2 regions of the Halalkalibacterium halodurans genome follow, and region 2 is predicted to be linked to the other one. Evidence: a T-box and tRNA genes for the amino acid it is inferred to sense, from the RefSeq annotation. Region 2 holds a T-box; the other holds one or more tRNA genes.
What was found. The T-box of region 2 lies ahead of ileS (isoleucine--tRNA ligase). A T-box ahead of a tRNA ligase gene usually reads a tRNA of that ligase, here a tRNA-Ile.
Positions count from the first base shown of each region.

Region 1 (4,428 bases), 1.1 Mb from region 2:
TGCTGCTCTCCTCTTCAGCATGAAGCTAATGATGACAGCAAGAATGAACAGACCTAGAGAAAGGGCAAATATTACCGTGTATCCAGTCATCTTCTCCATCTTTGTAATCAAAAAACCTGAAAGAATGGGTCCGATCATTCCAGCAAAGGAGGTAAGCAGCCCCAAAAAACCATTAAAAAAATCCCTCGTCTCAGGCTCTGTAATTTCAAACGTAAGGACATTAAAGGCAAGCCAATAAAAACCAAATCCGATCCCCAGCAATCCGCCAAGAAGGATCAGGAATTGATTTGCCTTTTCCCCTAACATGAGAACTGTTGAAAAGAAAATCGATAAAAAAATGACCCCTAACCGTAAGACGATCACACGATCAATTTTCTTCGCCCAACGCCCTGCCAAAATAAACGTGAGTGGTTGCATAATCACAGACGTTAAATTGTAAAGAGCTAAATCAAGAAACTCTCCAGATTGCTTCCACAAGTAGACATTTACAAATGTATTAGAAAGGGCAATTCCGAGTGCATAAAGACCGCCAATGACGAGTAGTAAGATGAGATCTTTTGAAACTTCAATATCCCCAATAACTTTTTTTAATACATCATGCAAACCGACCCACCACCTTCTGTTTTAGTGTGTGTCGGTTTAGTCACGTTATGCATTGAGACAGGGGGAGATCGAACGAGATTTACCTGCAAAAAATAAGAGGGGTCCATCATTGTAAATGGCCCCTCTATGTAAACATCAGACTTATTTTGCTTCGTTGTAACGCTTCGCTACTTCGTCCCAATTGACAACGTTCCAGAAAGCTGAAATGTAATCAGGACGACGGTTTTGGTAATTCAAGTAGTATGCATGCTCCCATACGTCTAAGCCAAGAATTGGTGTTTTCCCTTCCATTAATGGCGTATCTTGGTTTGGAGTGCTTGTGATTTCTAGTTTGCCATCATTGACAACAAGCCACGCCCAGCCAGAACCGAAGCGGTTTGCTGCTGCGTCAGCAAATTTTTCTTTGAATTGATCAAAGCTACCGAATTCAGCATTGATCGCATCTGCAAGCTCACCAGTAGGAGCGCCTCCACCATTCGGGCTAAGAATTTGCCAGAAAAGCGTGTGGTTTGCATGGCCACCACCATTATTGCGGACTGCTGTACGAATGTTTTCTGGTACAGCATCGAGGTCGCTGACAAGCGCTTCAATTGACTTTTCAGCAAGAGCACTGTGACCTTCAAGAGCTGCATTTAATTTTGTTACATACGTGTTATGGTGCTTCCCGTGGTGAATGTTCATCGTTGCCTCATCGATGTGTGGTTCAAGTGCATTTGCAGGATACGGTAGTTTTGGTAGTTCAAAAGCCATAATACGATCTCCTCCTTGATAAACGTGAAATAATAAAGAATGAATTTGGAGGGAAATCCCTCCAAAATAGTAAAACAAGTTAGTCAATAGAAATGTTTATTAAGTTGCCCCATCAATACAATAGCAAATTTCGAACAAGCTTTCAACGAAAACGCTCATGGCTTGCTTTCCCCATATGCTTTTATACGATACCCTGTTTAACCATAGCTTAAACCATTTTCTTAAAGAGGAAGCTCCATCGTCTGTTTTTGACATCGCATGCCCAAGCTGTGGTAAAAAGCTTTAGCCCGATCGTTAAAGTCATACACATCCAATTCAATCGCATCCACCTGATGGGCTTTCCCATAGGAAATAATCGCTTCAAAAATAAGTCGACCAATTCCACCGCCCCGTCTTGTCTCATCTACACATAGATCTGAAATATACACCGTTTTCCTCTGCTGCATCGTTGGAAGGAGAGGTGTTTGTACGAGATGAATCACACTGTACGCTCCAATTTTTTCTCGCTCATCAACGAACACTAACACGGTTGATTTTTCGCCTTGGACAGCTGCTTGAAAAAAACTCGGATTTAGCGTTGGCTCGTTGGAACGAAAAATATCTCCCCTCTCCTTCACATGCGCTTCGTGCACTTGGGTGTGTAGCCTTGCCACCTCTTCATAATCTTGAACGGTTGCTTCCCGAATGATCATCCTCGTTGCCCCTTTTTGTAAGTCGTTTTAGCCAGTGTATTCACCTTATACCTAGAGGGTTTCTTTTAACAGAGACTGCATATCGATTAAAAAAAAATAAAAGCCGTTAGCAACCAATTGACCGAGGCTACAGCTATTAAGGAATCGCGGCGAGCTTATTTCATGTGCTCATGCTGACTGTAGAAGGCTCACAGAAGTCATCGTGCTCGGCTCCCCTACCCTGACATCGCTAGTTAAAGTAGTTTGGTTTGTTGCCAAGGCCGATCGTGAAAGCAACATTTTAGAACACAAAAAAACTACAGCATCCATGCTATAGTTTGAACATCTGTATGTATGGCGGAGGAGGAGGGATTCGAACCCCCGCGCGGTTTAACCCGCCTGTCGGTTTTCAAGACCGATCCCTTCAGCCAGACTTGGGTACTCCTCCAACATAAATACTCATGGTGGACCCTGTAGGACTCGAACCTACGACCGATCGGTTATGAGCCGACTGCTCTGACCAACTGAGCTAAGGGTCCTCAACTATCATCTTAATCTTTTTAGCACACATTCATGCGGTAAAAAAGGAATAGCGGCGGAGGGAATCGAACCCCCGACCTCACGGGTATGAACCGTACGCTCTAGCCAGCTGAGCTACACCGCCATATCATGGCTCCACAGGTAGGACTCGAACCTACGACCGATCGGTTAACAGCCGATTGCTCTACCACTGAGCTACTGTGGAACAAGAAAGACAAGAATAATATTACCACTGTTTGTCCATCTAGTCAATGCTTTTTCCTGTAGATTTTTGTTGATATTGAAAAGAAAAGCAGAGGCGTCTCTGCTTTTCTTCTAACGATTTTCTCCGATGACCGCTTCAGCAATGTTGACAGAATGGTCGCCAATCCGTTCAAGGTTACTTACAATGTCGACAAAGACGATACCAGCAGCACCTGTACAATTCCCTTCATTCACACGAATGATATGCTGCTTGCGTAATTTACGTTCCATTTGATCGATATGCTCTTCTTTTTCGATAACAGAACGAGCAGCCTCAAGATCCCCTGTCTCTAAGGACATGATCGCTTCTGTCAATGTTGAATGTGTAAGATCAAACATTTCCTGAAGGTCATGGAGTGCTTTTTCTGAAATTTTTACTTTGTTCGCTTTCTGATAATCCTTTAACTCCACAATGTTTTCAATATGATCTCCGATTCGTTCAATATCACGTACGGTATCCATCAGCATTCCGTGCATTTTTGAATCTTGAGCCGACAAGGAGCGAGAGGAGATCGAAATTAAATATTCGGTAATTTTCCGATCGAGATTGTTGATGGCATCTTCAAATTGAACCGCCATTTCCGCATGTTTCTTTTGACCATTTTCCATGTATTTACTTACTTCGAGTAGCCCTTTTTCAGAAAACTCAGCCATCCGCAATACTTCCTGTTTCGCCTGTCCAAGGGCAATCGCTGGTGAGCTACCGACAAAACGCGGATCTAAATGCTTCGCCTTATATTCAATGTAGAAATCGTCTCCAGGGACGAGCTTAGTTACAATGATCGCCAAGATCCCGATAAATGGAAGTTGGATGAGTGTATTCGATACATTAAAAATTCCGTGGGCAAATGCAATCGTCATTGGACGATTCAAAGCAAATACCTCTGCTAAATAAGCAATAAAGTGTGTAAACGGAATAATGATAATTAAAACAATGATCGTTCCAATTAAGTTAAAAATCACATGAGTTAATGCTGCACGTTTCGCCGCTACCGATGCACCAATGGCCGCAAGCACTGCGGTAATCGTTGTTCCAATGTTATCACCAAATAAGACCGGTAAAGCTGCAAATAAGTCCATTGCCCCTTGATCGTAAAGCTGTTGCAGGAGCCCGATTGATGCACTGGAGCTTTGTACCGCTGCGGTGAAAATCGTTCCGATTAGTACTCCTAAAAGTGGGTTTTCACTCATGCTTACCGTTAAATCAGCAAAAGCTTGCAGCTCACGCAGGGGCTTTAGTCCTTCTCCCATTGTATTCAAACCATAGAAAAGCGTCCCAAAACCAAAGATAACTTGTCCAATATTGTTCACTTTTTTATTTTTAATAAAAAAGATTAAAGCTGCTCCCACTGCAATGATCGGCAAAGCATATTCAGAGATTTTAATCCCAATAATGAATGCAGTAACGGTTGTACCAATGTTCGCACCCATTATAACACCGATAGCCTGTTTAAGCGTCATAAAACCAGCGTTGACGAGACCAATCGTCAAAACAGTTGTACCCGTACTCGTTTGTAGCAAGACGGTAACAACGATACCTGCTAATACACCCATTAACGGATTTGTTGTAAATTTATCTAACAAATCACGCAAGCGCTCTCCTGCTACTTTTTGCAGTCCA
Region 1 covers NZ_CP040441.1:1,576,545-1,580,972, reverse strand. The annotation lists gene FED51_RS07750 (MFS transporter) at 1-603, opposite strand, end outside; gene sodA (superoxide dismutase SodA) at 745-1,353, opposite strand; gene FED51_RS07740 (GNAT family N-acetyltransferase) at 1,575-2,045, opposite strand; tRNA gene FED51_RS07735 (tRNA-Ser) at 2,380-2,472, opposite strand; tRNA gene FED51_RS07730 (tRNA-Ile) at 2,487-2,563, opposite strand; tRNA gene FED51_RS07725 (tRNA-Met) at 2,615-2,688, opposite strand; tRNA gene FED51_RS07720 (tRNA-Asn) at 2,695-2,769, opposite strand; gene FED51_RS07715 (Na/Pi cotransporter family protein) at 2,880-4,428, opposite strand, start outside.
Region 1: it has a tRNA-Ile gene. The T-box ahead of ileS (isoleucine--tRNA ligase) is inferred to sense a tRNA for this amino acid. The anticodon was not compared.

Region 2 (4,428 bases):
CGACCGTTGGGCTCACAACCCAACAACGTTCACACGTTTCGCCTGCTGCTTTTTCAACAACGATCGCTAAATCGCCATATGACTCGGCTTCTTTTGGCGCATCCGCGACAGAGCCAGCCACTTTTACAGCGGACACGATGAACAACTTATCTAACGGCCCAAGCTCTTCTAAAAGCTGGCGGACGTCACCATCAGCGTAAAGCGTAATGGCCGCCGTTAAAGATTTGCCGATCACCTTTTCATTTCGCGCATTTTCAAGTGCCTTTAGAACATCATCACGAACGTTGATAAATGCATCCCATTTTTGTTTTAATTCACTCACGTCCCCAAGCTCGATCGGTTCTGGCATATCCGTCAGCTGGACACTCTCCTCTTCAACACCTGGGATATGTTTCCACACTTCATCCGCCGTATGGGGGATAATTGGGGACAAGAGTTTGGCCAGTGCTACGAGCACATCATACATGACCGTTTGCGTAGCTCTTCGATCCGCATGGTCAGCATGCTTCACATAGAGGGTATCTTTCGCAATATCCATATAGAACGAGCTTAACTCAATCGTACAGAAGTTGTGGAGCTCGTGATATACGGTTGAGAACTGGTACTCGTCGTATGCCTTTTTCACACGATTGATGACATCGTTTAATTTTGCAAGCATGTAGCGATCAAGTCCGTTTAACTGATCAATGGCCACACGGTGCGTTGCTGGATGAAAATCGTGTAAGTTTCCAAGCAGGAAACGATAGGTGTTGCGAATTTTCCGATATACTTCCGAAACTTGCTTCAAAATTTTATCCGATACGCGTACATCTGCTTGATAGTCGACAGATGCGACCCAAAGGCGTAAAATATCGGCTCCAAGCTGTTTCATTACATCATTCGGAATGACGACATTTCCGAGTGATTTACTCATTTTCTTTCCTTCACCATCAAGGGTAAAGCCATGGCTTAGCACCCCTTTGTAAGGTGCTTTTCCTGTGATCGCTACACTTGTTGATAACGATGAGTTGAACCAACCGCGATACTGGTCTGAGCCTTCTAAATAAAGATCCGCAGGTCGATCTAACTCCTCACGCTCTACGAGCACCCCTTGATGGCTAGAGCCAGAATCGAACCAAACGTCCATAATATCCATTTCTCGTGTGAATTGACCATTCGGACTTGATTCATGGGTAAATCCTTCTGGAAGTAAATCTTTCGTCTCCCATTCAAACCAAACATTTGATCCGTGCTTTCTAAATAGCTCTGATACGTGGTTGATCGTTTCATCCGTAATGATCGGTTCTCCATTCTCTCCATAGAAAATCGGAATCGGCACACCCCATACGCGTTGACGTGAAATACACCAATCACCGCGGTCACGTACCATGTTGTAGAGGCGCGTTTCCCCCCACTCTGGAACCCACTTCACTTCCTGAATCGCTCTCAACAATTCGTCACGGAAGTTTTCAATCGATGCGAACCACTGAGCCGTCGCCCGGTAAATGACCGGCTTTTTTGTCCGCCAGTCATGGGCATAAGAGTGGGTGATAAACGTTAGCTTTAGGAGCGCACCGCACTCATCTAACTTTTGCGTGATCGGTTTGTTCGCTTCGTCATAAAATAATCCTTCAAAGCCAGGTGCTTCAGCGGTCATGTACCCTTTGTCATCAACTGGACATAACACGTCTAAACCGTACTTTTGGCCGACAATGTAGTCTTCTTCCCCGTGTCCAGGCGCTGTATGGACGCATCCTGTACCGGCATCTAACGTGACATGATCCCCTAAAACAACCAAGGAATCTCGGCCGTAAATCGGATGTTCAGCGACGACGTATTCTAAATCTACCCCTTTGATCGTTCGCAAGATTTCTGGATTTTCCCATTCAAGAGCGGATTCGAGTGTTTCCACAAGTCCTGACGCGACGACGTATTTTTCGCCTTTCACAGCGACAACGCTATATTCAAGTTCAGGATGAACGGCAATTCCTAAGTTTGCTGGGATCGTCCACGGAGTTGTCGTCCAGATGACGATTTTTTCATCTTGTTGTAATACGTTCTTTCCATCTTTCACTGGGAAAGCTACGTAAATCGACGGTGAGCGTTTGTCATGATATTCGATTTCCGCTTCCGCTAACGCTGATTCTGACGATGGTGACCAGTAGACAGGCTTTTTTCCTTTATAAATGTAGCCTTTTTTCGCCATCTCCCCGAACACTTTTACTTGCTGGGCTTCAAAGCCTTTATCTAAAGTGACGTAAGGGTTCCACCAGTCCCCGCGCACACCTAATCGCATAAATTGTTCACGTTGGCGGTCAATTTGCTTCCGTGCGAATTCTTCACAAAGCTTACGGAACTCGGCGACACTCATCGATTTGCGATCAACACCAGATTTCGTTAACGCTTGCTCAATCGGCAGGCCGTGGGTGTCCCACCCTGGAACATACGGAGCATGAAAACCTGCCATGGACTTATAGCGAACAATCATATCCTTTAAAACCTTATTCAGTGCATGCCCCATATGGATGTCACCATTGGCATAAGGTGGTCCATCATGAAGCACAAACAGTGGACGACCTTTCGTCCGTGCTTGCACCTTCTCATAAATATTCATATCTTTCCATTCTTCCTGCATTTGCGGCTCACGGTTTGGCAAATTTCCCCGCATCGGGAAATCCGTTTTTGGCATGAGCAATGTTTCTTTAAAATCCATTTCCATTCCTCCTAATGATTTGCAACTCCATTACAGCCAGCCTTGTGGCGGAAATGATTGTTTTCAATGGAACAAATAAAAACCTCCCCATCCCCATTAGGGACGAGAAGGTATTCCCGCGGTACCACCCTAGTGAACAAACGACATTCTTTGCTTGTTCCCTCGTGTCATTGTTAACAGGCATGACCTGTTGCAGCCTACTGAATCATCGATCGTTCGGTGCAAAAACTAAAGGGTGATTTTCCACATTCACGTTCCATCAGGCTTCCACCATCCCTGACTCGCTTTAGGAAGGGGTGACGTGTACTGTCCCTCTCATCGTCCATTGTATGTTCGCTTTTTTAATTAAAATTCATTATATGCGAGAGCTAAAAAGAACGCAAGTAGATCTAAGCTGCTTTTTACAAAGCTCCCTTCTACTCAGCGTATTCTTCTGAACGCTCATCGCCAGAATCTTCGGTTACCTCATCCCAGTCGTCCGTGTTCAGCATTTCAAGCTGGGCTTCAATTAACATTTTAAAACGCATTTTATAAACGGATGCTTGCTTTTTCAGCTCTTCCATTTCAAGCATAATTTTGCGCGATTTCGCCAGAGCATCATTGATGATGCGATCGGCGTTCTTTTCCGCTTCCTTCACGATCAACTGCGCTTCTTTTTGCGCGTTACGGCGAACCTCCTCCGCCGATTCTTGAGCGACCAAAATCGATTTATTTAACGTTTCCTCGATGTTTTGGAAATGTTCGAGCTTCTCATCGAGATCGGTCACTCGGTCAAACAGTTCTTTCTTTTCCCGGAGAACAGCTTCATAATCTTTAATGATTTGATCAAGAAACTCATTCACCTCATCTTCATCATACCCTCTAAAACCACGGGTAAACTCTTTGTTGTGAATATCTAAAGGGGTTAAAGGCATAGTCAGCACCTCCATCACAATAGTAGCAACATTCTTAAAAAACCTTGTTCGACATTATGCGAAAAACTCCTGCATGCCACGAGGGGCCCTTTTGCCCCATTTATGTACGGCTAATGTCCCATCCGTCCAATACGAAGCCGGAATTTATCTTTCTTCGTCTTTCCTTCTACCTCTAAAAGCTTATGGCGGCCAAAGCCGCGTACAGATATGTGATCCCCAGCTTGAAGGGTTAAAGCTCCCGATTCGACTAGCTTCCAGTTTACTTTTACGCGCCCTTTTTCTACAAGCTCCGCTGCCTTCGCCCGTGAAAGAGAAAGCATTTCACCGATCACGGCATCTAGGCGCAAGGAGGAAACAGTCGCTGTTCGTTCATGCCAGCTTTCGGTTGTAACTAACATTTGCTCAAAACCAAGCTCCACCATCTCCACCTGTGCTTTACCGACACTCGTTAAATGAAGGCGAACAAATTCTGCGATTTCCGTTGCCACAACAAGCTGAATGCGCTCATCGGCTACGAGAATATCTCCGAACTTTTCTCGTTTAACGCCTAAGCTCATACAAGCACCGAGCACTTGACGATGATCAATGGTGAGAAATTTTTTCGGATAAGAAAGCTCGAATAACGTCAATCCATAGTCCTCTTCGGCCAACTCCAGATAGGGCGGGATCAAACAAGCCCGCTTCCGTTCAGCATGCTCCGAACCGCCCCAAAATGATACGCTTACGTCATCGTTCCGTCCAACTAATGCGCCAACGATTTCCTGCTCCCGGGGGTCGAGAAAGTCTGTTCGTTTCCAAGTGTATTGCATGGAGACATCAGCT
Region 2 covers NZ_CP040441.1:2,669,168-2,673,595, forward strand. The annotation lists gene ileS (isoleucine--tRNA ligase) at 1-2,692, opposite strand, end outside; T-box leader at 2,788-3,020, opposite strand; gene FED51_RS12890 (DivIVA domain-containing protein) at 3,109-3,606, opposite strand; gene FED51_RS12895 (YlmH family RNA-binding protein) at 3,717-4,428, opposite strand, start outside.